DNA from 3 places in the Nocardia sp. CDC153 genome. Region 2 is predicted to be linked to each of the others. Evidence: riboswitches for the same ligand, from Rfam matches in the RefSeq annotation. Region 2 holds a riboswitch; each other region holds the start of a gene.
What was found. Region 2 has a riboswitch for cobalamin ahead of VMT65_RS04820 (CbtB domain-containing protein). Riboswitches for the same ligand answer to the same signal wherever they lie in the genome.
Positions count from the first base shown of each region.

Region 1: linked by a shared signal. The riboswitch ahead of VMT65_RS36205 (FecCD family ABC transporter permease) and the one ahead of VMT65_RS04820 (CbtB domain-containing protein) in region 2 are both predicted to bind cobalamin.
Region 3: linked by a shared signal. The riboswitch ahead of metE (5-methyltetrahydropteroyltriglutamate--homocysteine S-methyltransferase) and the one ahead of VMT65_RS04820 (CbtB domain-containing protein) in region 2 are both predicted to bind cobalamin.

Region 1 is NZ_JAYKYU010000008.1:221,363-231,745, reverse strand. Features, by position in the region: partial or broken gene VMT65_RS36235 (Fe-S oxidoreductase) at 1-136, opposite strand, end outside; gene VMT65_RS36230 (hypothetical protein) at 568-732, opposite strand; gene VMT65_RS36225 (DUF2567 domain-containing protein) at 812-1,531, opposite strand; gene bsaP (biotin synthase auxiliary protein BsaP) at 1,531-1,746, opposite strand; gene bioB (biotin synthase BioB) at 1,869-2,906, opposite strand; gene VMT65_RS36210 (TetR/AcrR family transcriptional regulator C-terminal domain-containing protein) at 3,018-3,602, shown strand; cobalamin riboswitch at 3,604-3,739, shown strand; gene VMT65_RS36205 (FecCD family ABC transporter permease) at 3,773-4,804, shown strand; gene VMT65_RS36200 (ABC transporter substrate-binding protein) at 4,819-5,853, shown strand; gene VMT65_RS36195 (lipase family alpha/beta hydrolase) at 5,865-7,013, opposite strand; gene VMT65_RS36190 (SRPBCC family protein) at 7,107-7,574, opposite strand; gene VMT65_RS36185 (sensor histidine kinase) at 7,616-8,911, opposite strand; gene VMT65_RS36180 (response regulator transcription factor) at 8,908-9,567, opposite strand; gene VMT65_RS36175 (DUF1501 domain-containing protein) at 9,594-10,383, opposite strand, start outside.
Region 2 is NZ_JAYKYU010000001.1:1,063,159-1,073,541, reverse strand. Features, by position in the region: gene VMT65_RS04850 (DoxX family protein) at 1-1,054, opposite strand, end outside; gene VMT65_RS04845 (acyltransferase family protein) at 1,196-2,623, opposite strand; gene VMT65_RS04840 (hypothetical protein) at 2,620-2,805, opposite strand; gene VMT65_RS04835 (SGNH/GDSL hydrolase family protein) at 2,802-3,734, opposite strand; gene VMT65_RS04830 (SGNH/GDSL hydrolase family protein) at 3,816-4,727, opposite strand; gene VMT65_RS04825 (hypothetical protein) at 4,745-5,128, opposite strand; cobalamin riboswitch at 5,600-5,738, shown strand; gene VMT65_RS04820 (CbtB domain-containing protein) at 5,778-5,990, shown strand; gene VMT65_RS04815 (CbtA family protein) at 6,013-6,819, shown strand; gene VMT65_RS04810 (histidine phosphatase family protein) at 6,816-7,388, shown strand; gene VMT65_RS04805 (helix-turn-helix domain-containing protein) at 7,809-8,693, shown strand; gene VMT65_RS04800 (DUF397 domain-containing protein) at 8,690-8,893, shown strand; gene VMT65_RS04795 (hypothetical protein) at 8,956-9,321, shown strand; gene VMT65_RS04790 (hypothetical protein) at 9,433-9,891, shown strand; gene VMT65_RS04785 (hypothetical protein) at 9,848-10,327, opposite strand.
Region 3 is NZ_JAYKYU010000002.1:1,582,511-1,592,893, forward strand. Features, by position in the region: gene VMT65_RS15855 (serine/threonine-protein kinase) at 1-552, shown strand, start outside; gene VMT65_RS38455 (DUF6879 family protein) at 549-806, opposite strand; gene VMT65_RS38460 (DUF6879 family protein) at 790-927, opposite strand; gene VMT65_RS15860 (helix-turn-helix transcriptional regulator) at 951-2,159, opposite strand; cobalamin riboswitch at 2,482-2,684, shown strand; gene metE (5-methyltetrahydropteroyltriglutamate--homocysteine S-methyltransferase) at 2,823-5,084, shown strand; gene VMT65_RS15870 (AraC family transcriptional regulator) at 5,134-6,039, opposite strand; gene VMT65_RS15875 (EthD family reductase) at 6,122-6,442, shown strand; gene VMT65_RS15880 (bifunctional 2-methylcitrate synthase/citrate synthase) at 6,439-7,551, opposite strand; gene prpB (methylisocitrate lyase) at 7,557-8,465, opposite strand; gene VMT65_RS15890 (DUF1737 domain-containing protein) at 8,492-8,665, shown strand; gene VMT65_RS15895 (MmgE/PrpD family protein) at 8,683-10,194, opposite strand.

The DNA.
Region 1 (10,383 bases), on a different contig from region 2:
GCCCGAAACGATCGGGTGCGGGCTGCCCCAGCCGAATGGTGCGCACCATTCTGCGGATCGCCAGGACAAACCCTGCCCACGCGGGAACACCTATCAGGATGGAGATGATGCCCAGCGTCAACTGCAGGGTGCTCATGCGGTGACCTTTCAGTTACCAAGGGACGCAATGTCGTTCGTCGCTCGCCGCATCATAATATGCCTCAAGTTACCCACCGGTAACAACCCTGGTTCGCTGGAACGCCGCGCATGGACACCGGGTTCGATACGGCCAGTTGGGCAAGGGGCTGGGATATCTCGTCGGCTCCAAGGATTTTCGCGACATGATCGATACGCAGCGGGTCGAACTCGTCGGCTGGTCCTACGGGGTGGCGCGGCGCTGCATGCCGCTCTCGGGCTCGATGCGGGGCCCAAACTGCAGCCCGCGTACACCGTCGCCTGGCTCGGTCATTTCGTGGCGAAAACCGCCGACTTCGACGCCTTCCTCTGCCAGGGCCCGCCCGCCTGGATCACCGACTTCGACGCGCGGATCCCCGACGTGCCCTGCGCGACAACGGGTCACGCGGTTCGCTAGCTGTCGCGATTGCGGTGCTTGACGGTGCGCTTGTAGCGGCGGCCGTTCGGAATGGGTTGGGCGGCATTGGATCTGCGCAGTTCGTGGCGTTGCCGCCAGGCGGTCAGGTCCGGGCGTTCCGCCGGAGCGGGCGCGCCGCGATCGGCGGGTGCGGGTTTCATGGGTCCCCCAGGGTGAATCGGTTCGGTGAACTCGAACACGGTAGGGGTTACAACGCCGGAGCTCCAGCGAATATTGCCGTCAGCGCGCGGTGTCGGATTCGGGGACCGCGCCGGGGGCTTCGAAGGGGACCACCGGATCGCGCGGGGTGAACTGGTTCCCGGCGGGCGAGCCGGGGTAGGGGCCGTAGCTGATCGCCGAACCGTATTGCGGCGGTGCGATGATCGTCGGCTCGGGCCGCTGACCGCCGAAGGGCAGGTACTCGCCGGTGCCGAGATCGTCGGAGGTGCTCAGCGCGGTCAGCAGGAGAACGACCACCGCGGCCGCGAGGGGCTGGGCGATGAGCGCGGCCCAACCTTCCACGGAGGGAGCGAATTCCACGATGGTGTGCACGGCCGGATGCTTGGGCCGGGTGTGCAGCTGTTCGGCGACGGCCTCGCCCACCACCTTGGTGAGGAAGGCCCCGGCCAGCGAACCGAGCAGGATCCCGCACAGCAGGATCGGCCCGCGCACCCGACGCCACCGCCACACCGCGGCCGTGCCCACGACCCCCAGCACGATCCCGATGAGCACGAAGATCGCGAGTGCGTCGAAGCGGTGCATGCTCTCACCGGTGAGCGCGGTCCCCCGGTCCGGCTCGACCACCAGCAGCTGCTCGGCGGGCGCGAGGTAGGCCCAGACCACCCCGGCCAGCGCGCTCACCGCGGCCAGCGCGGCGAACACCACCGCCGCCGCGCGCACTTCCCGCATCACCACATCGACGCGTAGTCCGCCCGGCTCGGCGGTGAGTGTGGTTGCCACTAGCGGCGTTCCAGGCTCGAGGACTCCAGCACGCCGTGCCGGGAGCACTTGGCCCACCAGCCGTCGGGGCTGACCTGCACGATCATTCGGCGACCGCACTGCTCACAGAAGCGCGGCGGCTCCAAACCCAGTGCGGCCGCGGCCGGTACGGGATCTTCCACACCCGGCACGATCCGCTTGCCCGTGAACGGGTTGTAGCGCTCCTCGATCTCCACGACCACCTCGAAAGATCCTTCGTGTCCGAAACTCGACCGTTTGGGGGACAGCGGGGGTTCGCGACCCCCATATCCCTACAGTAAGCGCGGGTCCGCCGCCGCGGCCCCGGACCCCCAGTTTTTCAGAGGGTTTCGTTGAGCGCCTTGATCGGCATCTTGAGCTCGCCCAGCAGATCCAGGTCCGCTTCGGCGGGGCGACCCAGGGTGGTCAGGTAGTTGCCGACGATGACGGCATTGATGCCGCCGAGAATGCCCTGCTTGGCGCCCAGGTCGCCGAGGGTGATCTCACGCCCGCCCGCGAAACGCAGGATGGTGCGCGGCAGGGCGAGGCGGAAGGCGGCGACGGCGCGCAGGGCGTCGGCGGCCGGGAGCACCTCGAGGTCGCCGAACGGGGTGCCCGGGCGCGGGTTGAGGAAGTTCAGCGGCACCTCGTCGGGCTCGAGCAGCGCCAGGTCGGCGGCGAATTCGGCGCGCTGCTCCAGGGTTTCGCCCATGCCGAGGATGCCGCCGCAACAGACCTCCATGCCCGCCTCGCGGACCATGCGCAGGGTCTCCCAGCGCTCGTCGTAGGTGTGGGTGGTGACCACGTTCGGGAAGTACGAGCGCGCGGTCTCGAGATTGTGGTTGTAGCGGTGCACGCCCATGGCGGCCAGCTGGTCGACCTGTTCCTGGTTGAGCATGCCGAGCGAGCAGGCGACCTGGATGTCGACCTCGTTGCGAATGGCCTCCACGCCCGCGGCGACCTGCGCCATGAGCCGCTCGTCGGGTCCGCGCACGGCGGCCACGATGCAGAATTCGGTCGCGCCGGTCTTGGCGGTCTGCTTGGCGGCCTCGACCAGCGACGGGATGTCGAGCCAGGCGGCGCGCACGGGCGACTGGAAAAGGCCGGACTGCGAACAGAAGTGGCAGTCCTCGGGGCAGCCGCCGGTCTTGAGCGAGATGATGCCCTCGACCTCGACCTCCGGGCCGCACCACTTCATGCGGACCTCGTGCGCCAGGCCGAGCAGCTCCTCGAGCCGGTCGTCGCCGAGCCGCAGCACCTCGAGGGTCTGCTCCCGATCCAGGCCGACGCCGCGCTCGAGCACCTGCTCGCGAGCGATGGCGAGAATGTCATCGCCTGCAGTGCTACCGGCTTCGGTGGTGACGGCTGCCTGAGTCATATCCGCGCGAATCCCTTCGTCCGGCCGGTGTGGCCGAGCAACTTGAACGGTGTTCAGGGTAGGCTAGCAGTCCGGAACGTGAGCCGGAACACGAGAGGGTCGGGTTTTTCAGTGCAACTCCATCGCACGGACGTGGTCGACGGCGCGATCGCCATTCTCGACCAGTACGGATTGGCGGATCTCACCATGCGCCGCCTGGCCACCTCGCTGCATGTTCAGCCGGGCGCGCTGTACTGGCACTTCCCCAATAAGCAGGCCCTGCTCGGCGCGGTCGCCGACCGCATTCTCGCGCCCATGGACGAGCCGGTCGCCGCGGACGAATGGTCCAAGCAGATCACCGAATTGGCGCACCGGCTGCGCGAATGCCTGCTCGCCTACCGCGACGGAGCCGAATTGGTCTCGGCCACCTACGCTTCCCGACTCACCACCAGCAAGGGCCGGGAACGCCTGGCCAGCGCGGCAATTCGCGCGGGCATGACGCGCGAGGAAGCCGACCTCGCCGCCTACACCCTGCTCTACTACGTCCTCGGCCAGACCGTCGACGAGCAGTCGCGCATCCAAATGGACTCGGTAGGCGCTCTCGCCGAGGAACATTCACCCCTCTACGACACCACCGACGCCACCGCCCGCTTCGACTTCGGCCTGCAACTCTTCGTCAGCGGCGTCCGCCACCTGCTCGGCAGCCGCATTCGCTGAGAATTGGTTCCGGACGGTAGAGTCCGTCCGTAATCGTCGGTGGGTGCGGGAATCCGGTGGGAATCCGGAACGGTCGCGCCACTGTGAGTACCGGGCTTCCGGTGCGAGTCAGACCTCCCCCGCCGCGCAGAACTCTCGAGAGGCCGCGATTTGCCCGAGGAGCTTCGTCGATGAGGCGCGCCCGCACATCGATAGCCCTGCCCGTCATGGGGATACTGCTGGTTGTCGCGATGGTGGTGGCGACCGGATTCGGGGCGGAGAACATTCCGCTGGGCGAGGTGGTCGGCGTGCTCCGGAGCCGGTTGGGTGGCCGGGAGGCCGCCGACCTCGGGCTGGACACGATCGTGTGGCAATTGCGGGTGCCGCGAACGATTCTCGCGGCCGTCGTCGGGGCTGGGTTGGCGGTGGCGGGGGTGGCCATGCAGACGCTGGTGCGCAATCCGCTCGCCGACCCCTATCTGCTGGGTGTCTCTTCAGGGGCGGGTGTCGGGGCGGCGGCCGTCATTACCTCTGGGGTGTTCGCGGGTGCGGGATTGTGGGCGCTTTCGGCGGGCGCGTTGGTCGGTGCGCTGGCGGCGGCCGCGGCGGTCTTTCTGATCGCCATGGCCCAAGGTGGGCTCGACCCACTGCGTTTGGTGCTCACCGGTACCGTGCTGGCTTCCGCGTTCTCCGCCTTCAGCAGCTTTCTGATCTTCCGCAGCAGTGATCCGTCGGCGGCGCAGTCGGTGTTGTTCTGGCTGCTGGGCAGTCTCGCGGGCGCGGACTGGACTCGAATTCTGCTGCCCGCGTGCGTGGTCGCCGCTGCGCTGGTCGCGCTGTTGCTGGCGGCGAATTCGCTCGACGCGCTGAACCTGGGCGCGGACACGGCCACCTCGATCGGAGTTTCCGTGCGGGAGCTGCGGATCGCGCTGTTCGTGCTGCTGGCGGTGCTGGTCGGGGTCCTGGTCGCGGTGTCGGGCGGGATCGGCTTCGTCGGCCTGGTGATCCCCCACGCCGCCCGCCTGCTGGTGGGTCCGCGCCATCGGGTGCTGCTCCCGGCCAGCGCCCTGTGCGGAGCGCTGTTCCTGGTGGTCGCCGACGCCGCCACCCGAATTCTGGTTCGCCCCACCGAAATCCCGGTGGGTGTCCTCACCGGGCTGATCGGGGCCCCCGCGTTTCTCCTCCTCTTGGGCCGCCGCAGCTACCGGTTCGGTGCCGCATGACGAAAGGCGCAGTCTTGACCAAGGTTTCGGATTTCCGGGTGCGCCCGGCGCTCGCGCTGATCGCCGCGGCGGCGGTGCTGGCGGGATGCGGGTCGTCACAGGCGACGTCGGGCAACCTCACCGTGCGCAATTGCGGTGTGGAGCAGCGCTTTCCGTCGCCCGCGCAACGGATGTTCGTCAATGACGGGAACCTGATCTCCATGGTGTTGGCGCTGGGAGCGCAGGACCAGACCGTGGCGGTGTCGAGCCTGAAGCGGGACGCGGACACGCTGCGCAAGCACTACGGGGACGCCGTCGACAAGCTGAATTCCGTTGCGCCGGATTACCCTTCACGCGAGACGGTGCTCGCTCAGCGACCGGATGTGATAGTGGCGGGCTGGAACTACGGCTACTCGGAATCCACGAACCTGACCCCCGATTCCCTGCGAACCGCCGGGGTCGCCCCCTACATCCTGACCGAGAGCTGCCGCCGCCCCAATGGTGAACGCGGCGTGGTGGACCCGTGGACGGCCCTGCGCACGGATCTCACCGCGCTGGGCGCGATCACCGGCCGCAAGGACCGGGCCACGGAGGTGACGAGCGATCTCGACCGCCGCCTCGCCGCCCTGCAATCCGCCCCTCGGCCCGCAAAGCCCCCCACCGTCTTCGTCTTCGACAGCGCCTCCGACACCGTCATGTCCAGCGGCGAATTCGGCGCTCCCCAAGCGATTCTGGAGGCGGCCGGGGCCCGCAATGCCCTCGCCGATGTCGCCGACACCTGGACCGCCGTGTCCTGGGAGCGCATAGCCGCCGCCGACCCGGACGCCATCGTCTTCGTCGACTACCCGCCCCAGACCTTCGGGCAGAAGATCGACCTGCTGCGCGCCAAGCCCGGCATTCGCGATCTGCGCGCCGTCACCGCGGGCCGATTCCTGAACCTGCCGTACGCCCTGTGGACCAGCGGCCCGCTGAACATCGATGCCGCCGAGCAGGTCCGCGCCCAGCTGGAGCGCTGGAATCTGGTGCCGCCCTCGGGAATTCACCCCGCCACCGACGACGCCGTGCGCTGAGGCTCCGATGCTCAGCGCCCGATCGACACGGTGCCGATCTCGTCGAGCTGGATCTGCCGCACGAACGGCACGATCTGGTTGGCGATGACCGCGTTGTACTCCTGTGGCCGCTCGATCGGGTTGGCGTGCCCGGTGGTGTGTGTGGTCACCACCAGCAGCGTCCCGTTCACCCCGCCCACCTGATCGATGAGCACCTGGTGCGAGTACTCGACATTCACGATCGGATCGTCGTACGGATTGTGCGGGCGAATGAACGCGATGGCCGGACGCGGTTTACCCGCCGCGGGTTTGGACAGCGCCCGCAGATCGTCGACCGCGCCACCGGCCACAATGGCCTTGAACTGCGCCTCGATCAGGCCATTGCTGGCGGCATTGGTGTTCAGGATCTTGTCGCGCAGCACGTTTCGCACCGCCTGCCGGAATTCGTCGCCGCGAATCACATAGCGTCCGCCGACGAAATCCTGATGGCGCGCATAGGTTTCCACGATGAGCCGCAGCAGTCGGCTCTCGCGCGCCCCGGGGAACCAGCCCATCCAGCGCAGCATTTCCTCACCCTGGTCCCGGCTTTCGGGCCGCACGGCGTCCAGGTCGACCGGCGTGCAGTCGAGAATCACCGCCTTCACCTTCTCGGCGCTGCCGACGTGCAGGTGTTTGGCGATCTCCAGCGCGATCACCCCGCCCATGCTGTGGCCCACCAGCACCACGTTCGGCACCTTGGCGGCCTCGGTGACCTTCACGATCAGATCCGAGATGACCTTGGTGTCGATACCGGTCTGGTCGTAGCGCACGGCCCACACCGACCCCAGCGTGGCCAGCGACGGCAGCGCGCGGGCGGTGTCACCGGCGTCGAGCACGCCGAGACCGACCAGGTCGAATACGGCGGTGTCGCTGACCTTCGCGTCCGAGGGTCCCGCGATGGGCAGCACGGCCGGTTCGGTGCGCGCCAGCCGCGCCTGCTCGGGCAGCACGTCGACGCCCATGTATTCGGCGAAGGCACCCAGCGCCACCAGTGGAATCAGGCTCAGCCGCAGAATCATCAGCCGCGTCCGCCGCAGCCGCACCCAGCCCGCGCCGAGCCGGGTCGCGCGCAGCCGTTCCCGACGCCGCCGATCGTCGTAATCGGCGACACCGGACGGATGGGGAAAACCCGGCAACGCCATACCAATCCACTGTACGAATTTCCGGCGTTTCATCCAGGCTTGCGCCGCCGGTCAGCTCCTGGTATCGCGCTGTTCACCTGTCGGGAGGTGAACTCAGTGCCGGGCCGCGTGCTCGGTCAGCTGGGCCAGCTTGGCCAAGGACATGCGGAAACCGACCTCGTTATCGGCCGCGGACAGCCCCGGCGGCAGATTGTCGTGCCGCGCCGTGACCTTGGTGCCGCCCGGGACATCGTCGAGGGTGTAGGTGACCGTCATCTCCCCGCTCAAATCCGGGTCCTGCGTTTCGAATTCGACTGTCTGCACCACCTCCCGATTCGGAACGACCCGCGCGAAGACCCCGTGAAAGGTGTCGGTGTGCGCGGTCGTCTTTCCGGCCTCGGTGGGCAGGTCGTAGGTCAGCGATATCCGGAACCGCCCGCCGACGCGCGGATCGAATTCGTGGATGTGACTCGACATTCCGTCGGGGACCATCCACGTGCGCACCGAACGCGCATCCAGGAGCGCCCGGAAGACATTCGGACGCGGGGCACCGACGAACTTCTCGACATGGGTGGAGGGCACGCGGCCACCCTACGCCGACTGTGATGAAGATCACGACAGATTCATTCGCTGTTCGGCGAGTCCGCTGGAGCCTCCGGGAGGGTGAGGGTGGCCAGCGTGCCGCCGCCATCGGCGGAAGTCAGTGTGACGGAACCGGAATGGACGTCGGCCACCCAGCGCACCAGCGACAGCCCGATGCCGTGCTGCCCGCGCGTCCCCACCGCGCCACGCCGGAAGGGGTCGGTCAACTCGGGATCGACCCCGGGCCCGTGATCGCGGACGAGCACCTGTCCCGCCGCGACCCGCACCTGGACGGGCGTGCCGCCGTGCACGAGCGCGTTGTCGATGAGATTGCGCACCGCCAGCGCCAGCAGATCCGGATCCGCCCGCACCGCCGTGGGTTCCGCGACGAAGGCGACCTCGCCGCCGCACTCCGCGACGACGCCCTCCACCAGCTGATCCAGATGCAGCCGCTGCAGATCCAGCTCGCCCACACCGGTTTCCGCGCGGGTGCGGGCCAGCAGCCCGGCCACCATGCGGCCCATGCGGTCGGTGAGCGAGCGCGCGTCGGTGACCGCGCGCCGCGCATCGCCCGGATCCCGCAGTGCCGCATCGAGATACAGCCGCAGCGTCGCCAGCGGCGTGCGCAGTTCGTGCGAGGCCTCGGACAGGAATCGCTCCTGCTGATCCAGCATGCGCAGCGCCGACCGCATGCTCACCCCCGAGAGCAGGTGCCCGGCCAGACCGGCCAGCACCACCAGCGCGAGCCCGCCGCCCCACAGCGCCATGACCAGGCTGCGGTGGTCGCGCTGCCCGGGCGCGGGATCCCCGGCGGCGAAAATGACCGCGGCGGGCGAGCCCTCGGTATCCCAGATCGGCGCGCCCGCCAGCCGGGTCGGATGCCCGTCGCGGTCGGTCCCGGTCCGCCACCGTGTCTCCTCGTCCGCGGCGACCTGCCGGGCCGGGGCGACCAGATCGGCGGGCAGCTCGGATCGCTTGTGCGCGAACCGTTCCTGCCAGCTGCCCTGCGCATCCCGCACGAGGACGGCGACCGCGTTCGACCCGCCCGACAGATCGTCGTCACCGCGCACGGTCTCCAGATCGAGGCTGCCGTCCTCGTTCCAATACACCTCGCGGGCCAGTCCGGTCACCACCCGGTCGATGCCCGCGTCCAATTCCTTGTCGCGCGAGTGCGCGTCGATGGAGGCCGCGATGGAGCCGAGCACGATGAGGCAGACGGCGGTGAGCGCGGTGAACAGGGCGGTCAGCAGCCATCGGGTGCGCCGCAGCTGTCCGGGACTGGTCGGCCGGGTCCGGGTCGTGCGCCAGGCGCTCCGCAATAGCAGCGGCATCCTCATGGCGCGATGGTGAAGCCGACGCCCCGGACGGTGTCGATGAGCGGCGGCTCCCCGAGCTTGCGCCGCAGCTGGGCGACCACCACGTCCACCACATTGGAGGCGGGTTCGGCCATTTCGTCCCAGCAGCATTCGATGAGTTCGGCCCGGGTGACCACGGTTCCGGCGCGCACGGCCAGCAGCTCGAGCACCCCGAATTCCTTGGGCGTCAAGGTGAGTAGCGTCCCGGCGCGATGCACCCGACGACGCGGGCGGTCCACCACCAGGGTGCCCACGACCGTGCGGGTGGCCTCGGGGAGTTCCTGGCGGCGGCACAGGGCCCGCACCCGCGCGGCGAGCTCGTCCATGGCGAAGGGTTTGACCACGTAGTCGTCGGCCCCTTGGGCGAACCCGTCGAGCCGGTCGGCCAGGGCGTCGCGCGCGGTCAGCATGAGCACCGGCGTGCGCCGCCCGGATTCGCGCTGCGCGCGCACCAGATCCAACCCGTCGCCGTCGGGCAGCCCGCGATCGACCACCAGGCAGTCATAGCTGTTGACCGCGATCTTCAGGTCCGCGTCGGCGTAGTCGCGGGCCAGATCGACCGCGAATCCGGCCGCCCGCAATCCCGCGGCGACCTCGTCGCCCAGCTCCCTGTCGTCCTCGCACACGAGTACCCGCACCTGCGCAATTACAGCACTCGTACCGGTCATACGGCCACGACCCCGGGCAGTGGCCGCGGCGAGCCGGGCAGAACGTCGCTCGCCGGGACGCCGAACCAGGATTCGGCGAGGGTCGCGTAGAACTCGGTCATATCGACGGTGGCGCGCAGATTGTCGTCGGCGTCGAGGGCGCGCAGCGAGGGCATCTCCCCGGCAACCCCGGAATTGGTGGGGCCGAGCAGCAGGGCGGTTCCGGCCGCGCCGTGATCGAGGCCGCCGGAGTCGTTGTCGGGGACGCGGCGGCCGAACTCGCTGTAGGCGGCGATCAGGACGCGGTCGGCGATGCCACGGGCGGCGAGGTCCTGCCGGAACGCGGCGAGGGAGTTGTCGAGGTCGGTCATGAGCTCCGCGTACTGTTCGGTGTGATTGGAGTGGGTGTCGAAGTCCGCGCCCATGGGTACGTGCACGATGCGCAGGCCGTGGCTGTCGTCGGCGAGCAGCCGTGCGGCCAAACGCAATTGGATGCCCAGGTCGGAGTCCGGGTAGCCGGTCGCGGCGGGCGAGAGGGTGGCGGCCACGTCCGAGAAGCGCAGGGCGGCAGCGCTTCCGGCCCGAGCGGTCGCGAACAGCGGCGCGTCCAGGCGGTCCGGATGGGCCATGGCACGCTGTGCGGCCAGCCACGCGCCCCGCACGTTCTCATCATCGAAAACCGGGAACAGGCCGTCGTTTCCGGCATCCACGGACAGCGTCGTGACCCGCTCGCAGGCCAGGGCCTGGGACGAGCCGACGCCCAGTGCGACACCCACCGCGGGCGCGCTCGGGTCGCCGAGGTGATCG
Region 2 (10,383 bases):
CGGCCTGGGGGAGGTCGAAGATGAGGCGGCGGAAGCGGTCGGCCGCGGCGACCGGCTGGCCGTTCGAGGTCTGCTCGGTGACATTCCAGATCCCGTAGAGCGGTGAGTGGGGGCGGCCGTTGCCGTAGAACTGCCAGGCGTCGTGGCCCTCCATGACGGTGGTGATCAGCAGCCAGACACCCGCGATCGCCTGGCCCCACACCAGGATTCGGCGAGCGCGGGGCGTGGTCACCAGCGGTTCGGGGGCGCGCGGCGGCACCGCGCCGCCGGTCAGGGCCCGCACGATCCGGAGGATGTCCGGGGCGGCCAGCACCAGCGCGTACACCAGCAGTTGCAGCGCGAGCAGCTTCACGGGCACGTCGTAGGTGAGGTTCACCAGGAACACCTGCAGACACACGATCACCGACAGCACCGCGCCGAGCCCCGCCGTCATGGGCAGGATCAGCAGCAGGGCCGCCACGACTTCGGCTGCGCCCAAGGCGATTTCGTAGGGCTCGGAGGCGGCGGTCGAGGACCACAGCACCGCCATCGGGCTCATATCACCGAACGGCTCCACCAGACGCTCGAGACTGAAGGCCATCTGCGAGGGCAGCAGCTTGGTCATCCCGTACAGCAGCAGCGCGCTCACCAGCGCGAATCGCAGGGTCAGCCGGAACCAGCCGTAGAGTCGCGCGTAGTTCGGGCGGGCCCGGTCCAGCAGCGACCACACGGCGGTGACCGGCACCGCCACGAGCAGCAGAGTGCACACCGAGATCCAATTCGCTTGGGTGTCACTGCTTCCCGCGAACAGCCACCGCACCTCGGTGTCGAAGACGTGCTCGCCCACCCATTCGGTCAACGGATGCAGGCTCGTCCACTTCGAGGCCGCCTCCACGGTCGACTCCGGCACCCGTAGGGAACGCAGCAGCGAATGGAACACCAGCACCCCGGCCATGCCCACACCCAGCACCACGAACCCGTAGCGGAAGATGATCCGCGCCAACGGATTCCACCGCTCCACCGCGCTCGGTTCGGGCTCCTCCACCCTGACCTCAGCGACCAACTCCGCGACCACGCCGCTCCCTCCGAGCCCCGACCCGCAAACAAACTCCTTGCGGCGGTGAACGTTAGAGCGGCGCGAAGGGCGCGGGTACCCGGCAAATTCCTTGCCCCGATACTCCGCGCCCCGAGAGCTCGTGCCCCTCGAATGGGGGTGTCAGGCTCGTTTCGAACGGGCGAAGCGGCGCATGATCGGGTCGTCGACCCAGTGGTAGAGCGCCGCGGCGAGCACGGTCGACACCACCAGGCACAGCAGCGAGAAGCCCGCCCAACCGAGAACGCCGAACTCCCTGCCGCCGATGAGGTATCGCGTGACCAACACCATGACAGGGAACTGGATGAGATAGAAGGCGAAGGAGATATTGCCCAGCCAGACCATGCGCGGATGCGCGGTGATGCCCCGGACACCGTGCAGGTCCCGGGTCGCCATGGTGGCCACCACCGCGGTCATGGGGGCGAGCATGAGCACCGACATCTTGTAGTTCACCGGCACCACCCAGGTCGCCGCGTAGGAGATGGCCAGCGCGATCAGCGGCCACGCCATATTCGTATTGCGCCACCGGCCTTCGAGCACCATGCGCGCGGCCAGCACGCCGAGGAAGAACTCCGGCAGTCGAGAGAGCGGGAAGTTGTAGCTCAGCCAATACGACGGGGACACCGGGATATTCGGCTGCCGGAACCAGGCCGGGGAGGCGTGCAGCTCGTAGTAGGGCGAGGCATTGCCCGGAACCAGACGCGGCGCAAAGGCATTCGCGATGCCCTTGGGACCGTCCACCCACAGGAAGTACGAGGTGTGCAGCGCGACGATGCCCAGCATGAGCAGACCCATGGCGAGCAGCAGGCGGCGGGTCGGGATCTTCATGACCAGCGGCAGCACCAGCGGAAAGCTGAAGTAGAACAGGATTTCCGCGGCCAGCGACCAGGACGGGACGTTCAGCCCGCCCACCGTGGTCCACTTCGGCCACCAGGTGTGCACCAGCAGCAGATTGGGCACCCACACCACCGCCCGATGCAGCGGCACACTGGCCACCGCGATGAACGCGGCGGCCGCCAACAAATGCGTCGGCCAGATCTTCAATACGCGCCGACGATAGAAGGCGCGCAACGTCATTCCCGGCCGATACGACCAGTAGATGATGAACCCGGACAGCACGAAGAAGAAGGTGACCCCCGCGGCCCCGAGCTGCATCGGCACCCATTCGTGAATGTGCCGGAACATCTCCGACTTCTGAAACGGATACACCGGCAGAAACACCAAGGCGTGCAACACGAACACCGCGAACGCCGCCCACCACCGCCCACCGGTCAACGACGGCAGCGCGGGCCGCTCCCGCCGAGCCCGCTCGATCGCGGCGTCGGCCGCCTCGCTGGATTCGGTGACGTGCGTGGGTTCAATGGTGCCCGTGGACGAGGCCACCCTGGCGTAGTCGACCGACCCGGTGGATTCGGCGGGTCGGGTGAGCTCTGCGGTCCGTGCCGATCCGGAGGTTCGCGCGTCCAGGAAATGCTGTGCGGCAAGGGCTTCCGTTGGCTGCGCGACAACCGCCGCCGTCTCCTTGCCCGTGGCGGGCATGACCTCGGTCATCGTGCGTACCTCTCGTGCAATGCGGTGGCGATCACGGTGTCGCCCTGCGGTGCCGGGTGAATTCGGCGGCGCGTCGGTCCTAGGGTCGGATTCGCGGGGATGCGCTGCGCGGCAATGACTCCCACCGGTCGCGCGGCGACCGGTGCCGTCTCTCTGCCCGTGGCGGGCATGACCTCGGTCATCGTGCGTACCTCTCGTACAGTGCGTTGGCGATTACGGCGTCGCCCTGGGGAGCCGGGTGGAAGGGGAGGCCGTCGACCTTGACCAGGGGGTCGAAGACGCCGTTGATCCACTGTTGGGGGGTGCAGAGGCCGTGGCCGGCGGTGAGGGCGCGGGCGTCGAGGTAGTCCAGGTTCATGGTGGCGGCGGCCTCGCGTTCGGCCTGGTCCATGCGGTTGAAGTACTCGACCACCGTGCGGCCGTCGGGTTGGGTGACGGGGACGCCGACGATGTCGAAGCAGATGGATTGCTGGTCGGGGCGGAACAGCTCCGGATAGCCGACGATGACTATGCGCGCGTTGGGCGCGTAGTAGCGGATGTAGGTCACGACCTTGCTGATGCGCGCGGCGTATTCGGTGCCGGTGATATTGCGCGGATCGACCATGCGGCCGTCGGCCACCGCTTCGGGGCCGCAGCCGCCGGCGAGATCGTAGAAGCACGCCTCGGTGGAGCTCCACGGGGATTTGTCGGCCCCGCCCCAGTGATCGTTGAAGCCGAGTTGGATTGTCACCAGCTTGGTTCCGGGCCCGAACGCGCCCGCCTTGGCGGCATTGGCGGCCTGCACGGTCAGGGTGTAGCCGTCGCCGCCCTCGATGGTCGCGCCGGGGCAGGACTGATTCCAGACCTGATCGCCCGACACCCCCATGAGAGCGCTGAGCTGCACCGGCCAGGCGGTGTCGCCGTGATCGCACTTCTTCTCGTTGGAGAACGGGGCCCACCCGTTCGCGGTGTACGAATCACCCAGAATGACAAGCGGTTTGCCACTCGCCGCCGGATCGGTGGCGGCCAGCGGAGTATCGGCGTGCGCGCCCGCGGTCCCCGTCATGGCCGCTGCGATGGCCATGAAGGCGGCGCACAGCGAGGCCGATGCGCCTGGGAGACGGAACTTCATTTTCGAACCCTCGAATCGCAAATTGAACTATGAGTCTTCAGTTTTGCGCGGAGTGTGCTGAGCCGCGGGTCGCGGCATCGGTCAGCGGCCGTATCGGTCGTAGATCGCGTGCGCGACCACGGCGTCGCCCTGCGTGGACGGATGGAAGGGCAGGCCGTCGATCCCCGTGCGCGGATCGAGGATCCCGTTCAACCACGGCTGCGACGAGCAGAGGCCGTGGCCGGTGGTGAGGGCACGCGCGTCCAAGAACTCGATGCCCAGCAACTGGGCCGCCTCCTGCTGCGCGGCCTGAATCCGGTCGAGGTACTCCACCACCGCGCGCCCGCGCGGATTGATGAACGGCGCGACCCCGGCAATGCTGAGGCAGACGGTGCTGCTGCCCGGCACGAAAAGCTCCGGGTACCCGACGAAGACGATCTTCGCGTTCGGCGCGTAGTACTTGATGTAGGTGACGGCGTTGCTCATGCGCTTGGCCATCACCGCGCCGGAGACCCCGGTGTAGTCGGGTATCCGATGCTGTTCGATCGCCTCCGGATCACAGCCCAGGACGAGGTTGAACACACAGGGCTGCAAGGAATTCCACAGGGTCTGATCCGACGAGCCCCACTTGTCGTTCATCCCGAACTGGATGGTCACCAGTTTGGTGTTCGGTCCGAACGCACCCTCCTTGTCGGCCCGCTGCGCCTCCTGGGCCAGGCTCCACCCGGGCCCGCTGTCGATCGACGCACCCGGACACGACGGGTCGTCGACCCGATCGGTCCCGTACACGCCCATCAGCTGGCTCAGCTGCACCGGCCAGGCCGTGCGCCCGTGCAGATTGCAGTCGTCGCGGCCGGTGAAGTGGTCCCATTCGTTCGCGGAGAACGAATCACCCAGCACCACAAGGTCTTTGCCCGCGGGAGCCGGATCGGCACCCGCGCCGCCCGCCGCGGTCAGCGATGCCGCGAGCGCTACGACGGTGGCGCACAACCACCGCCCGCCATTGCCCAACACCTACTCGTCCAGTTCGCTCAGTACCCGGCGCGCGGCTCGAATCCCGGAGCGTCCAGGGTCGGGGGCGCGGGCTTCTCGGCCTGCTGGGTCTGCGGCGCGGGCTTGGGGGCGGGCTGCGGGGCCTGCGCCGGTTCCGGCGCGACCGGTTGCGGCGCTGCGGGTTCGGTGGCGGCGGGCTGGGGCGCGGGCGCCTCGGTAGTCGGAGCCGGGGCCGCGGTGGTGGTCGGGGCGGGCGCGGAGCTCACGGCCTGCGAGGTCGCGACGGTGCTGCTGGTCCCGCCCTGGGACCCGTCCGATGCTTTGTCACTGCCGCATCCGGTAGCCCCCGCGAGCACCAATGCCCCGCCGATCACAGCCGCCGCGGCGCGCGCAGCGAAAACCCCCGGTGTAGCAGACTTCATGTGTACCTCTAATCCCAGAACTGAAGTGTCAGATGTTCACTTCAGCGGGGAGTGTATTCAACCCATCCGGCCCGCCCACCCCGATTCGGAAAACTGCCCCAAATCTCCAGGGCAGACGGGCGAATAACAGCTGGTCAAAGCCGCTTCCGGGCGATAGAACAGGTTTCAATCAAAGATCGATTCGGACCCATTCCGGTCCATCGACAGCTCGGCGCGAGCCCACGGGCCACGAGTGCGAGCGCCCGCACCGAGAGGCACGGGCCCCCCGGCGGACGACAGGTGCCAGCCCCAGCTAGCGCGGCAGGGAGAGCTCCCACAGGCAGCGGGTCCGAGCCACAGGCGAAGCGAGCGAGCCGCCGTGGGCAACAGGTCCGTGTCGCGGGGCAACAGGTCCGTGCCCCCTCGGGCGATGAGAGCGAGCTCCGGCGGGCGATGGGAGCGGAGCCGTGGGTTCCAGAGTGTGGGCGGGTGTTTGACCTGTTCGTTCGGGGTCTCGTATCGTCATCTGATCGGCGATTCGTGGAATCCGGTGGAAATCCGGGACGGTCGCGCCACTGTGAGCACTCCGCGCGGGTGTGAGTCAGACCCCGGCCGCCGAGGTAGATATCGGCCGAGGGGCGCGTAACCCCCTCCCACCCTAGGAGTTCCCGTGGCGACGTCCTACGCTCCCCGTTCCGGCCTCGGTGCCGTCTCCATTTCCATCCCCACCCCGGTGTGGTTGATCGGCACCACCCTGTTGGCGCTGCTGGCGATCTACTTCATCGGGTTCGACCAGGGCGCGGTGTCGGTGTTCGGCAACGACATGCACGTGCACGAATTCGTCCACGACGGACGGCATCTCCTCGGTTTCCCCTGCCACTAGTCGCGGGAATCGGGTCGACACAATGGAAAAGCGAATCATCGGCCGAGGCGTCCTGCTGGGCGGGCTCGGTGGATTGCTGGCGTTCCTGTTCGCGCGGATCCTGGCCGAGCCCATCATCGATCGGGCCATCGACTACGAATCCGGGCGTGACGACGCGCAAATGGCGTTGGACAAGGCCGCGGGCAAGCCCATGGACCACGAGATGGGCGCCGAGCTGTTCACCCGCGGACAGCAGGCCAACATCGGGCTCGGCTTCGGCGTGATCGTGCTGGGGATGGCCATGGGCGCGCTGTTCGGGGTCGTGTACTACCTGGCGTTGCGGCGGGCCGGGAAGATCACCGCGCGGAATCTGGCGCTGCTGGTGTCGGGTGGGATGTTCCTGGCGGTGTACGCGGTGCCGTTCCTGAAGTATCCGGCCAATCCGCCGGGGTCCTCGGACGCGGACACCATCAAGGAGCGCACGGGGATGTTCGTGGTCATGATCGCGATCAGCGCCGTCGCCCTGCTGGCGGCGGTCTGGCTGGGGCGCAGACTGGCTGCGCGACTGGGGAACTGGACCGCTGCGGTGGCGGCGGCCGCCTCGTTCACGGTGGTCATGGCGGTGGTCATGCTCGCACTGCCCAGCTTCGCCTCGGAAACGCCGGAGGCGCTGAAGGATCCGTCGGGTGCGATCGTGTACCCGGGCTTCCCCGCCGCCGACCTGTACGAGTTCCGGCTGTATTCCTTCGCGGCCCAAGCGATTCTGTGGATCGTGATCGGCGTCGGCTTCGCCTGGCTGGCCCCGCGCCTGCTCGGCGAGCGCGCCGAGTCCGCGACCGCGGCGGCATGAGCGCGGTCACCCGGCTCACGCTGATCACGCACGCGATCACCGACGCGGTACAGGCCGCCCGCTTCCCCGCCGACGAACCGCTCAACCCACTGGGTGAGCGGTCCGCGACGAAGGCGGGCGGCCTGCCCGGCCTGGAACCCGGCCAGGTCCTGTGCGCACCTGAGCTCCGCACCGCGCAGACCGCGAAGGCCTTGGGCCTCACCGGAACCCCGGAACCCGCACTGCGCGACCTGGATTGCGGCACGTGGTCGGGCAAGTCCATGGATGAGCTGCCCCCGGAGCAGCTGATGGGCTGGCTCACCGACCCCGCACACCGCTCCCACGGCGGCGAGTCCCTCACCGACCTCCTCGCCCGCGTCGGCACCTGGCTCGACACCGTGGCCGGAACCGGCGACCGCATCATCGCCATCACCCACCCCGGCGTGGTCCGCGCGGCAGTCCTTTACACCCTGAACTCCCCCGCAGAGTCCTTCTGGCGCATAGACATCCCGCCGCTGACCGCCACCACCCTGCACCACCGCTCCCCCGCCTGGACCCTGCGCACCACGGCCCACCCCCTCGCCCCCTGACCCTCACCCCCGCTCGGTCCACAGATTCCACCCCGAGGACGCGGCCCGCCGCTTCGCCAACAATTCCAAATACGGCACCAACCCCGCGAAATACCGCCGCGCCTCACACTCCTTGCCACACTCCCGATGGGAATCCAACCCCCGCTTGGCGACTTCCAAATTCTGGACCGGATAGTCTGGAACCTCATGTGAAATAGGCTGTCCCACAGTTCATCTCCAATGACTCGTCGCGAACCGAAACGAAAAGGCCGAATGCCGCTGGCCTGCCACGAGTACACTCTGGATAAGCGGATGGCGGAACCTTGAAATGCCCGAATCCGCTTGCGGGATGGGGTTATTCCATTACAGAGGCCCCCGTGGCGAAGTCCACCGCGGTGGGGTCTTCCATATTTCGGAGCGTCCGATAGTGAGGCTAACGAGATGACAAGCGGATCGACCATGGCACGCAGGGCATTAGGGCGAGAGCTGAAGCGGCTGCGAGAGGCCAAGCGAATACGGCAATCCGAAGGTGGGCGCATTATCGGAGTCTCACCGCAGACCATCGGGCGAATGGAGGACGGGCTGCCAACGAAGGTGTCCGACCTCTACATAAATACCTTGTGCGATGCCTACGACGCCACCGCAGAAGAGCGCCGGATCCTGCTCGAATTGGCCTTCGAGGTGCGAGCCACACACAAGGCGGGTGGCGGCTGGTGGCGTGCATACGCCGATCAGATCCGAGAGGGTTTCGACCATTACATGGGACTGGAGGACTCTGCCCGGAGCCTGTCCGCATGGAGGCTCACACTCATCCCCGGGCTACTCCAAACGCCCGAGTATCGCCGCGCGATCGCATGGACCGAGACACCCAGCGCCCCAACGGAAGAGATCGAGAAGCGGCTCGAAGTGTTGGTGCGCAGGCAGACACGACTCAACGACCCCACCTTTGCCGTCGATGTTCTTTTGTCCGAAATGACCCTTCGTGATCAGATCGGAGGAGTCGGTGTCATGGCAGGCCAGCTGCTCAAGCTTCTGGAGGTCTCAGAACTTCCCAACGTCCAAGTCCGGGTGGTCCCCTTCGGCACGGGCTACCTGGGATCGCGTACAGGATCATTTGTGCTGCTGGAGTTTCCGAAGCTGCCAGCTTCCGGATTGCTCGAACCACCCGTGGTCTACGTGGAAGAATATGCTGGAGACCTCTACCTGGAACGGGAGGCCGAGGTGAAGCGGTACCGCGAGGCCTTCGCGGAGATCAGCCGGGTAGCGTTGGATCACGACACAAGCCGACAGTTCATCCTGTCGGTAGCGAAGGAGTACGGCGCGTGAGCATCGACCTATCTCAGGCCCAGTGGTTCAAATCGACTCGCAGTACCTCTCAAGGCGAATGTGTCGAAGCGGCGCATCTCGACGAGGGCATGGTAGCCGTTCGTGACTCCAAAAATCCTGGTCCCGCACTGGTTTTCGGTGCGGCGGAGTGGGATGCCTTCCTAGCTGCGACGCAAACTGGGCGGTTTGATCGGGCGTGAACGCAAGCCCCCGATAATCCGGGGCTACTGCCACCCCCGGTGCGGTCACCATGATCGAGTGCATGCGAATTCTCATGCTCCCGATCGCCATTGGCGCGACCATGATTGCCCTCGCACCATCCGCCTACGCCGACTACCAGCTCGACAGCGTCTCCGTCTCCGCCCCCGTCGGCAACTACGGCACCGGCTGCACCTACACCCTCACCGCCACCGGCATGTACGCCTACTACACCCGCTTCTGGGACAACGGCGTCCCCCTCCCCGACGACGCAAAAGTCAACGGCTCCACCGTCACCCAATCCTGGAAGCCCACCACCACGGGCCCCCACACCCTCGTGGCCCACGTCAACGGCGACCCCACCGACAAAACCATCGTCACCACCGTCTCCAACGGCCTCAACCTCGGCAGCACCTGCATCGGCCTCTAGCCCACGAGCATGCATTTCAGCAGCCAACCCCCGAGTAACCCCCTGCTGAAATGCATGCTCGTCGCCACGATCTGGTAGGAAGACTGGCAACGGATCGTGGGGAGGGTTGGGGTGGAACAGCCTCGGGGTGGGTGGGAGCCGATCGCACTGGCGCAGGACCAGGTTGGCTTCGAGCCGTCGACATATTGGGTCGGCAGCGGGAAAGCCGTGTGGGCGGCCATCATCGCCACACTTTTCGGAGCGCTCGGCATCTGGGCGATGGCGAGCGCAGTCGAGCGGCATGGTCTGTCCGGCCAATCGATGCTGGGCTACCTGCTGATCGGAATCCCGTTCCTGACGTTCGGTGCATTCCCAGTCGGCGCACTCCTGTTGCTCTGCCGCTCGCGGCTGGGCAAGGTCGTTACTCTCACGGCATCCGCCGTGATGGCCGTGCTCATACTCCTGGTAGTCCTGAAAGAGCGATTCTCCGGCCGGGTCGTCGGTTCGTTCATCCCGCTCGGCCTGATCGTAATGGCCATCGCAGGTCTCACCGCCAGCAAGTCGACAAAGCGGTGGCTCGCCCGGGGTTAGGAGGGAGGGAGTGGCCGTAGCCGCGGGTGGTGCCTTGGTGGGCGAGGGCGGTCAGGGAGGTTAGGACGCGCGGGGTGGAGATTCGGGTCCAGGCGAAGTTGATTAGGTAGACCAGCGCGACGAACGCCATGCCGAGGTCGCCGCTGTAGATGCCCTTGAATGCGGGGACTGCGATGCCGAAGACGATCACCCCGGCGCTCGCCAACCAGATCCACGCGGTGTTGCGGTCGCCCTGGCGGCGGCTTCGTTCGTAGACGATCCATTGGTTCCACTGGACGATCTCGTCGGGTGTGGTGAGGGTTGGCAATTGGCGGGTGCGGACGGCGTCGTCGAAGCGGCGCATCTGATCCCGGCCGCCGAAACGTTTGCGGGCCGATGCTTGGCCGAAGCCGACCACCACCATGCTGACCACGCACAGCGCTGCCCAGAAGGCCATTGAGAATCGGTCGATGCCCGTCAGTGCCAGCCATACCCAGCCGTATGCCGATGCGA
Region 3 (10,383 bases), on a different contig from region 2:
CTGGCCCTGATAGTCACCACAATCCTTGCCCTGCTGGGCCTTTCGGGCACCGCGATCTACCTCGCCGTAGACCGCAACACCACCGGCGACACCACGATCGTCACCACCCCCCACACCGACTCCCTGGCCCAGGTCCGCTCCGCCCACCCCACCTTCCAAAGCAAAACCATCGGCGTCTACAACTTCGCCGACAACTCCGTCACCGCCGACCTCGACACCAGCCCCCAAGCAAAGTTCCTCCAGGACATCGGCTTCCGCTACGCCACCGACCTCCGCGCCAAACCCGACGAAACCTCCCCCCAACGCCCCTACTCCCTCTCCGACGTCTCCGTCCCCGACGTAGACGTCATCATCGTCGTCCGCACCGACAAACAAGCCGCCAACGGCGGCCTCCGAGGCCTCCCCACCCCCTTCCTCTCCTCCACCCTCACCCACGCCAAACTCGTCATAGTCGACGACCCCCAATCCACCCAAGCCTTCCAATCCTGGACCCCCACCTCCCCCGACACCCTCATCCAGCGAGTAATCCCCGCAATAGCCAAAGTCCTCTAGAACGGGCACCCTTTCGCAGCTTCATAGTCACGGTGTGGAATGGCCAGTGGCCAGACTGCCTCGAACGCCGTGCGGCACAGCCGAATATCTTGCGGGTTGGTCGAAGTCACTTTGGCGGTCCCAGTGCCGTTACCCGCGTAGTGCAGGAAGACCACTAGACGATCATCGAACAGATAGAAATCGGTGCCCGGCACAACGATTGACGACACCAATCGATGTGGCACCCATCGAATAACCTCACCCGCATCGACCATCGGGCCAGCGATGCTTTTCGACCGCCGTCCCGTAGGCGTCTCGCATCTCCAAATGGAGAGCTTCGCGCTCGAATACGGTTAGCAGCCGCTCGAACTCATCATCGTCGATCGCCGCCACCATCTACCTCGCGACCACTTTCGTTGTCACGCGGCATGAACGTCCACAGCACAACCCAACTCAGCTACCGAAGCGTTGCCGGGGTACCGCTTGGCCATGGCCTGATACAGCTCCCCCATGTATCCGACCAGCCTTGATCCCGGCGTCTTCCTCCCGGTCTCCACTACCCGCAACGCCAACGACGCTGCCTTCTCCGGTTCGCCGATACCGGCATACGACCAAGCCAACTCGGCCACGTACCAGGTAGCCCACTCCGACTCCAACGTCTTCCGGTCGAACCCCTGTAGCCCGTGCTCCAAGGCGTCAATAGCCTTGGCCCATTGCCGGGCGTGCCGGTACGCCATACCGCGTTGCATGCGAATGAACGAATCCGAGTAGAAGTACTGGGCGTCGGGCTTGTCCGGGTCACCCAACAGGATCAAATCCGTTGCGGTATCCAGCTTGGATTCCATCCCGTCCATGTCGCCTTCCATGCCTAGGCCGCGTGCTTCCTGCTGCACCGCGAGAGCCAGAACGGTACGGGAAAGGTTCCGCGGATTCCGTTGCGCTGCTTGAGATAATCCGATTGATGCGCTGGTGTCTCCTGCCATCCACGCCACATGCCCACGCATAGCGAGGGTGGTTGAAACCATGTCGGCATTGCCTGCTTCCTCCGCCAGCTCGAGCGCTTCTCGGTAATGGTGGATAGCGGCGTCATGCCGACCGAGTGAGGCGTTGAGCCAGCCGTGGAACTGTGTCCATCCTGCGGCAGCATCCACCAGCGGCTTGCGGGCTTTCGACGTGGCTTCACGAGCCAAAGCTGTAGCGATCTTGGAATGACGAACGGTCACCGGGAGCACGAGCTTGGACCCAATTTCGTCCTCTAGGCGTCTGGTGTCGGCTAGGACGGCTTGCAGGTCGCCTGCTAGCTTTTGGTCCGCGTAGCGACGATTCTGCAGCGCCTCGTGCGGGGTGAACGGGTCCGGCCCGGACAATGATTCGTACAACGCGCACAAGATGCCACCAGCATTCAACGCCGCATCCAGGCGGGTAACGATATCGGCTGGTGGCTTGCGTTTCCCATTCTCGAACCGTGACAGCGCAGACGGGTCGTAAAGGACTTGCTTCCCCAGTTGGCGAACAGACATGCCCTGCTGTTCCCGCAACCGCCGGAGTTCTGTCCCGAATACGGTCCAATCCCCAACTGTCACAACCCTTCCGGTTCCCTTCTCGACCTGTGTTGCACTTGTCACCATCGGTTCGGGCAGCAATCAAGCGAGCCGCTAACGGCGGCTGGATGCTCGCACCTCGCGGAGTACCCCCTTACGGGTGGGTACTGGCGAACCCGGCTGGCGAGATCGCGGCGGAAGGGCCGTTGCCGGAAGTAGAAGCCGAGATCGACGCACAAGGACTCTAGGGCGGGATTTGGCCGGGGGTAAGGGGTCATCGAGTGGCACATCCTGGAGGGGGTTTGTCCGGATTCGCCTCCAGGATGTGCCACTCGGTGGGTGCCGCGGTGGGGATATGCTGGCGATGCATTCGGTTCGCTGCGGCAGGGTGGGGTTGTGACCTCGACTTGTCGTGGGCGTCGAAATCGGTTCTCTCGGAAGAGGGGATCGGTGAGAGGGAACCCGGTGGGAATCCGGGACTGTCCCGCAGCGGTATGCAGGAACGAACGCCGTCATGAGCACTGGGCGAGTACGTCTGGGAAGCGATGGTCAGTAGGGGGCCGGGAGGCTGGGCCTGCGAGTCCGAATACCTGCCGAGTGTGTCGGGTACGCCGTATCCGGCGGTCGGCGCCTCGTGGATTGGGTGGACGGGCCGGTGGCTTCGGCGTGCCGTGGGGACACGGGGCCGGGGTCGAGGTTCGTGTGCGCTTGTGGCGGCGGCCAGTGGACTTGGAGCACTGGAGATGACCCGTGACCAAAAGGAATACGTTCAAGGCGACGGTTCTCGGTTTGCCCCGGATCGGGCCGAAGCGAGAGTTGAAGCAGGCCGTTGAGGCGTACTGGGCGCAGCGGATCGACGCCGATGCCCTGCATGCCGTCGGACGGGAACTGCGTGCGGCGCAACTGACCGCGGCGGCCGCGGCGGGGCTGGATTCGGTGCCGGTGGGCACCTTCTCGTACTACGACCAAATGCTGGATGCCGCAGCGATGTTCGGGGCGCTGCCGTCTCGGGTGGCGGGGATCGATGATCCGTTGGATCGGTATTTCGCGGCCGCTCGGGGGACCTCGACCATCGAACCGCTGGAGATGACCAAGTGGTTCGACACCAACTACCACTACCTGGTGCCGGAGTTGGGGCCGGACACCGAATTCGCCTTGCATCCGGAGAAATTGCTCGATGAGCTGGCCGAGGCGCAGGCGCTCGGGGTGCCCGCGCGGCCGGTCGTGATCGGGCCGCTCACCTTCCTGAAATTGGCCAAGGACGCCGAGGGTGATGCGATGCGGCGGTTGGGCGCGTTGCTGCCGCTTTATCGAGAACTGTTGCGGCGCTTGGCCGATGCTGGCGCGGACTGGGTGCAGATCGATGAGCCGATACTGGTCACGGACCTTTCGGACGCGGAACTCGGTCTGGTTCGGCAGGTGTACGACGAGCTTTCGGCGACGCCCGGCCGTACGGCACTGCTTGTCGCCACCTACTTCGGATACCCCGGTCCGACGTTGCCGATTCTCGCGGAAACCGGAATCGAGGGTGTGGCATTGGATTTCACGTCCGGCACCACCGTCGAAGACGTGACCTCCGTGCCGAGCCTGGCCGGAAGGCTGGTGGTCGCCGGTGTCGTCGACGGCCGCAATGTCTGGCGCACCGACCCGGACCGCGCCCTCGCCACGCTCGCCACCCTGCTGGGATCGACCGGCGACCTGGCGGTCTCGACCTCCAGTTCGCTTCTGCACGTGCCGTATTCGCTCGAAGCCGAAACCGGGATCGACCCGAGTCTGCGATCTTGGCTTGCCTTCGGTGCCGAGAAGATCGCCGAGGTGCGTCTGCTCGCCACCGCCCTGCACGAGGGCATCGAGTCAGTGGCGGCCGATGTGGCCATCGCCCGTGCGGCAATCACCGCCCGCGGCACCGATGCCCGGCTGCGCGACGACACCGTCCGCGCCCGGCTGGACACGCTGAGCCCCAACGCCACTCGCCGCGCCCCGGCCGCGGAACGCCGTGCACTCCAGCGTGACCGCCTCGGTCTCCCTCCGCTGCCGACCACGACCATCGGCTCCTACCCGCAAACCGCGACCATCCGCCGCGACCGCGCCGCCTTCCGCAAGGGCACGCTCACCCCCGAGCAATACCGCGACCGCATGCGCGCCGAGATCGCCGAAGTCATTGCTCTGCAAGAGAAACTGGGCCTGGACGTGCTCGTCCACGGCGAGCCGGAACGCAATGACATGGTCCAGTACTTCGCCGAACAGCTGACCGGCTTCCTCACCACCGCCAATGGCTGGGTCCAGTCCTACGGCACCCGCTGCGTCCGCCCGCCGATCCTCTACGGCGACGTCGCCCGCCCCGAGCCCATGACCGTCGATTGGATCACCTACGCCCAATCCCTCACCGACAAGCCGGTCAAGGGCATGCTCACCGGGCCGGTCACGATTCTGGCCTGGTCTTTCGTTCGCGACGACCAGCCCCTGGACGTCACCGCGAACCAAGTGGCCCTGGCGATTCGGGACGAGACGCTCGACCTCCAGTCGGCGGGAATCCGCATCATCCAGGTGGACGAGCCAGCCTTGCGCGAACTCCTCCCCCTGCGAGCCGATGCGAAGGCCGCCTACCTGGTGTGGGCGATCACGGCCTTCCGCCTCGCCACCTCGGGTGTCTCCGACGCCACCCAGATCCACACCCACCTCTGCTATTCCGAATTCGGCGAGGTCATCGACGCCATCGCCGCGTTGGACGCCGACGTCACCTCCCTCGAAGCGGCCCGCTCCCACATGGAGGTCCTCGACGACCTCAATGCCGCGGGCTTCGCGCTGGGCGTCGGCCCCGGCGTCTACGACATCCATTCACCCCGAATCCCCACGGTCTCCGAGATCACCGAATCGCTCTCCGAGGCATTGAAAGCCGTTTCCGCGGACCGCCTCTGGGTGAATCCGGACTGCGGCCTCAAGACCCGAGGCCCCGCCGAGGTCGAGGCCTCACTCCGCAACATGGTCCAAGCGGCCCTGACCCTGCGCTGAACCAAGGCCCCGGCTCGGCAGTCGATCCCGGCTGCCGAGCCGAGCCATGTCAGCCGCGGCCGAGGAGGTCTCGTCGCCAGCGGGCGGGTGGGGTGCCGTAGCGGGATTTGAAGGCGCGGCTGAAGGCGGCTTCCGAGGTGTAGCCGACTCGTTCGGCGATGTGCGGGATGGTCAGCGCCGTGCCGCGCAGCAGGTCGGTCGCGGAGTCCAGGCGTACCTGGGCGAGGTAGGTGGCCGGTGGTTTTCCGACGCGGGCCGCGAAGCGTGCCGCGAACGCGGATCGGGACAGGTTGCACAGCTGAGCCAGCTCGTCGACGGTCCAGTCCCGAGCGAGGTCTCGGTGGATCGCTTGCAGTGACGGGCCGAGCTGCGGGTCGAAGGCGCCGGCCAGCCAGTTCGGTTCGACGTCCGTGCCCGCGGCCCAGGTGCGCATGATCTGGATGAACATCAGATCGAGGATGCGGGCGATCATGACCGCGGAACCCTGTGAGGGCGAGAGCATTTCGATGAGGAGCATGCGGCGGGCGACCTCGAGTCCTTCGGGCACCGGCGTGCCCGCGCCGCCGAGCACGATCAGGTCCGGCAGGCTCCGCAGCAGGTGACTCGCCTGCGGGTCGCCGATGGTGAAGGTGCCGTGTAGCCAGCGCACCGGGCCGCTGGCCTCGACATCGCTCAACCGGTGGGAGTCGCCGCGCGGGATCAGGACCATATCGCCGCGGCCGACACGGTCGACGCCGGAGCGCCCGTCGATCCGCAGGTCGAGCTCGCCCTCCTCGATGAGGTGCAGACTGCCGACCTCGGCGAAACCGATGGAGAACGTCGGCCCCGGCGTGTATTCGGCCATGCGTTCCCCGCTCAGCCGAACGCTCCGGAGCAATTCCGAGAGCAGATCGTCCGGCGGCGAATCGGCTTGCGGCGCTGGACGATCGGCAAGTTTTCCCAGCGGAGCGGTCATGGTCGCAGCCTAGTCGTCTCAATACTGTCGACAACCGTGAGCGGATGCGCTCGCTGAATCGAGATCAACCGAGAGGTCAGTCATGTCGGAGAACGGCAACCCCACCAAGATCAGCTTCGTCTACTCCAACCCCACCGATCCGGAGGCCTTCGAGACCGCCTACCCCGAGCAGCTCACGCTCGCGCGCAAGCTCCCCGGCCTCACCCGGCTGCAGGCCTCGAAGGTCTGGCCCAAGGAGGACGGCAGCCCGACCCCGGCGTACCGACTGCTGGACCTGTACTTCACCGACTACGCGGCCGCCAGCGCCGCCGCCGCGGAAGCGGGCCCGCTGGTCGCCGCCACCGTCGAAAACGCCACCGGCGGCGTGGTGATCGCCTTCGCCGAAATTCTCGAGGACGCCTAGTCGCCGAGGGGCCGGGGCGGGACGCCGACGTATTCGGAGAGCGGGCGGATCAGGGCGTTGGACTGGGACTGTTCGAGGATGTGCGCGGTCCAGCCCGTGATTCGGCTCATGACGAAAATCGGTGTGAACATGTCGATGTCGAAGCCGAGCAGGTAGTAGGCGGGGCCGGTGGGGAAATCCAGATTGGGTTCGATGCCGGTGAACTCGAACATGGCGGATTCGAGTTCGGAGTACATGGCCAGCCACCGGTCTCCGCCGGTCAACTCGGCGATGTCCGCGAGGGCGGATTTCATGGTTGGGACTCGGGAGTCGCCGTCCTTGTAGACGCGATGGCCGAACCCCATCACCTTCTCCTTGCGGGAGATCCTCTCCCGCAACCACTTTCGTGCCTGAGCCGGATCGCCGATCTCCAGCATGGCGTGCATGACGGCCTCGTTCGCGCCGCCGTGCAGGCGACCCTTCAACGCGCCGATGGCGGCGGTGACGGCGCTGTACATATCGGATTCAGTGGAGGTGACCACCCGCGCCGCGAACGTGGAGGCGTTGAAGCTGTGTTCGGCGTACAGGATCAGGGAGGTTTCGAAGGCCCGGACCAGGCGCGGGTCACCGGCTTCGCCGAAGCACATGTGGAGGAAGTTCTCGGCGAAGGGACGCGCCGGATCGGGTGCGATGGGGTCCAGGCCGCGACGGCGGCGCAGGTCGGCGGCGATGACCGTGGGAAGCACCGCGGTCAGCCGTAAGGCCTTGGCCAGCAGAGCGTCTCGCGTGGTGCCGCGATCCTCCAAGGGATCCTCGGCACCCAGGTAACTGACCGCGGTTCGCACGACGTCCATCGGATGGCAGGTCTCGGGAAGCCGGGCGATGAGGGCGAGCAGGGAACGGTCCGCGCCGCGCAATGCGCGCTCGCGCACGCGGAATTCCTGGAGCTCGGCGGGATTCGGAAGCTCGCCGTACCAGAGCAGATAGGCGACCTCCTCGAAGCCGCGATGGCGGGCCAGATCCTGCACGGCGTAACCGCGATAGGTCAGGGTGCTGGTCTCGGGCACCACCTTGGAAATGGCGGTGGTGTCGACGACGACGCCCGCGAGACCCTTCTTGATATCGGTCATGGGAATCACTCGCTCACGGTGAAATTGAAGATATCGGTGTCGAATGCGTTGTAGGCGCGGTAGTTCAGCAGCTCGTAGAGGCGAGAGCGGTGCTGCATGCGGTCCAGCAGCGCGGATTGCGTTCCCGTCGACTCTATTTCGCGCAAGCCGGATTCGATGGCGAACATGGCCAGGCGCAGCGTGGTGACGGGATAGATGACGGCGTTGTAGCCGAGCGACTCCAGCTGCCCGGTCGAGAGCAGCTCGGACTTGCCGAACTCCGTCATATTGGCCAGCAGTGGGATATCCACGGCGGCAAGGAATTTGGCGAACTCGTCGGCATCGGCGAGCGCCTCGGTGAAGATGAGGTCCGCACCCGCGTCGGCGTACGCCTTGGCCCGATCGATGGCCGCGTCCAGACCCTCGACCCCGCGGGCATCGGTGCGCGCGCAGATCACGAAGCCCGGATCGCGCCGCGCCGCCACGGCCGCCCGCACCCGCCGCACCATCTCCTCGGCGGAAACCAGGGCCTTGCCGTCCAAATGCCCGCAGCGCTTGGGATTCACCTGATCCTCCAGATGGCAGCCCGCCAGCCCGGCCTCCTCCAGCAGGCTCACCGTCCGCGCCGCGTTCATCGGCTCCCCGAACCCGGTATCGGCGTCGATGAGCACCGGCAGGTCGGTCACCCGCGCGATCTGCCGGCCCCGCTCGGCCACCTCGCTCAGTGTGGTCAGCCCGATGTCCGGCAGGCCCAGCTCGGCCGAGACCACCGCCCCGGACACATAGACGCCCTCGAAGCCGATTTCCTGAATCAGCTTGGCCACCAGCGGATTCAAGGCGCCGGGCCAGCGTTGGATGCGCCCGCTCGCCAGCCCCGCCCGCAGTGCGGCCCGCTTCTCGCCCGGCGTGGTCGCGGCGGTCAACGGCCCGCTCACCGCACCCACCCGCCTAGGCTGATCACATGAGCGACCAACCGCCCCTGCGTTACCGACTGATCACCGGACCCGACGACGCCGCCTTCTGCGAACGCGTCAGCGGACTGCTGGACGAGGGCTACCGTCTGCACGGCTCGCCGTCGGTCACGTTCAACGGCACGTCGGTGATCGCCGCGCAGGCGCTGGTGTGGGAGGGCTGAACCTCCTCGGCAGGTGATCATCGGAAGATTCCTTCCTGGGTCGCCGGAGCGCGGTCCAGCACGGTGGGCGCGACGGTGAAGGTCAGCCGATCCAGCTCGCCCGCACGAAGTTCGGGAGTGCGCTGGGCCGCATCGAGAAAGCGGTCCTGCTCGTCGAGATCGAGGATGCCTTCGGTGAGGGTGCGGAACTTCTCGATGTATTGCCGGCGTCCGAAAGGCCTGGCCCCCAATGGATGTGCGTCCGCGACGGCCAGCTCGTCGGTGATGACTTCACCGCTGCGCAGTGCGACCTCGGCGCGGCATCCGAACGCCTTGTCCGCGGGATCGGTGGAGTGATAGCGCCGAGTCCACTCGGGATCCTCGACCGTCGTTATCTTGCGCCACAGCTCGACGGTGTCCGACCTGCGCGCACGCTCGGGCGCGTAGGAGCGCTCGTGGTGCCAGCCGCCGTCCTGTAGGGCGACCGCGAAGATATAGGGAACGGAGTGGTCCAGGGTTTCTCGGCTGGCGGTCGGGTCGTACTTCTGCGGATCGCCCGAGCCGCTGCCGATCACGACGTGCGTGTGGTGGCTGGTGTGCAGCACGATCGACGCGATCTGCGTGAGGTCACCGATCCGCGTCCGCATGCGGCGGGCCAGATCGATCGGGGCCTGGCTCTGGTACTCGGCCGAATGCTCCTTGGTGTAGCTGTCGAGAATGGCGCGCTTGGCCTCGCCCGGACCGGGCAACGGCACCGCGTACTCGGCGTCGAAACCGCCCAGCAGGCGGGCGATCACACCGTCGGCCCCTTCCCAGATCGGTGCGGGCGACCCCTCGCCGCGCATGGCCCGGTCGACCGCTTCGATCGCGGCCTTCCCCGCGAAGGCGGGTGCGAACGCCTTCCAGCTGGAGATCTCGCCCTTACGCGACTGCCGGGTGGCCGTCGTCGTATGCAACGCCTGACCGATCGCCTGATAGATCGTCTCCGTATCGAGCCCCAGCAAGGTCCCGATACCCGCCGCCGCCGACGGGCCGAGATGCGCCACATGATCGATCTTGTGCTCGTGCAGGCAGATCCCTTTGACCAGGTCGATCTGAATCTCGTAGCCCGTCGCCAAGCCTCGAATCAGCTCCGCCCCGCTGCGCCCGGCATGCTGGGCCACCGCCAGGATCGGCGGAATATTGTCCCCCGGATGCGAGTATTCGGCCGCCAGGAACGTGTCGTGAAAGTCGAGTTCCCGCACCGCGACCCCATTGGCCCACGCCGCCCACTCGGGCGAGAACCGCTGTGTGCCAGGCAATCCGAAGACGGTCGCACCGGGCGTGTACGGGTGCGCTAGCGCCTGCCGTCGCGCGGTGGTCACCGGCCGACGCAGCACCGCGGCCGCCGCCACCGCCGCATTGTCGATAATGCGATTCACGATCATCTCGGTGACCTCGGCCGAGACCTCGACCGGATCGACCGCCACCTCCGCGATCCGCATGGCCAGCTGCTCCGAGCGCGGGAACTCCTCACCCGCGGAGCGTGCGCGTACTGGATAGGTCTTCATACTTCGCACGCTACGCAGCCTCGCCGGACCGAAAAACGGCTCGCAGCGGCGAATTTCGGCGAGCGAACACCCGGCGAGCAGCGAAGTCTGCGAAGCTCGGGCGCGGCCGTGCGCGAAGTTCACGCCGAGATTGACTGGGCTCGACCGCGGTGCTGAGCTGGAAAGAGATACCTGACCTCTGTGTCGAAC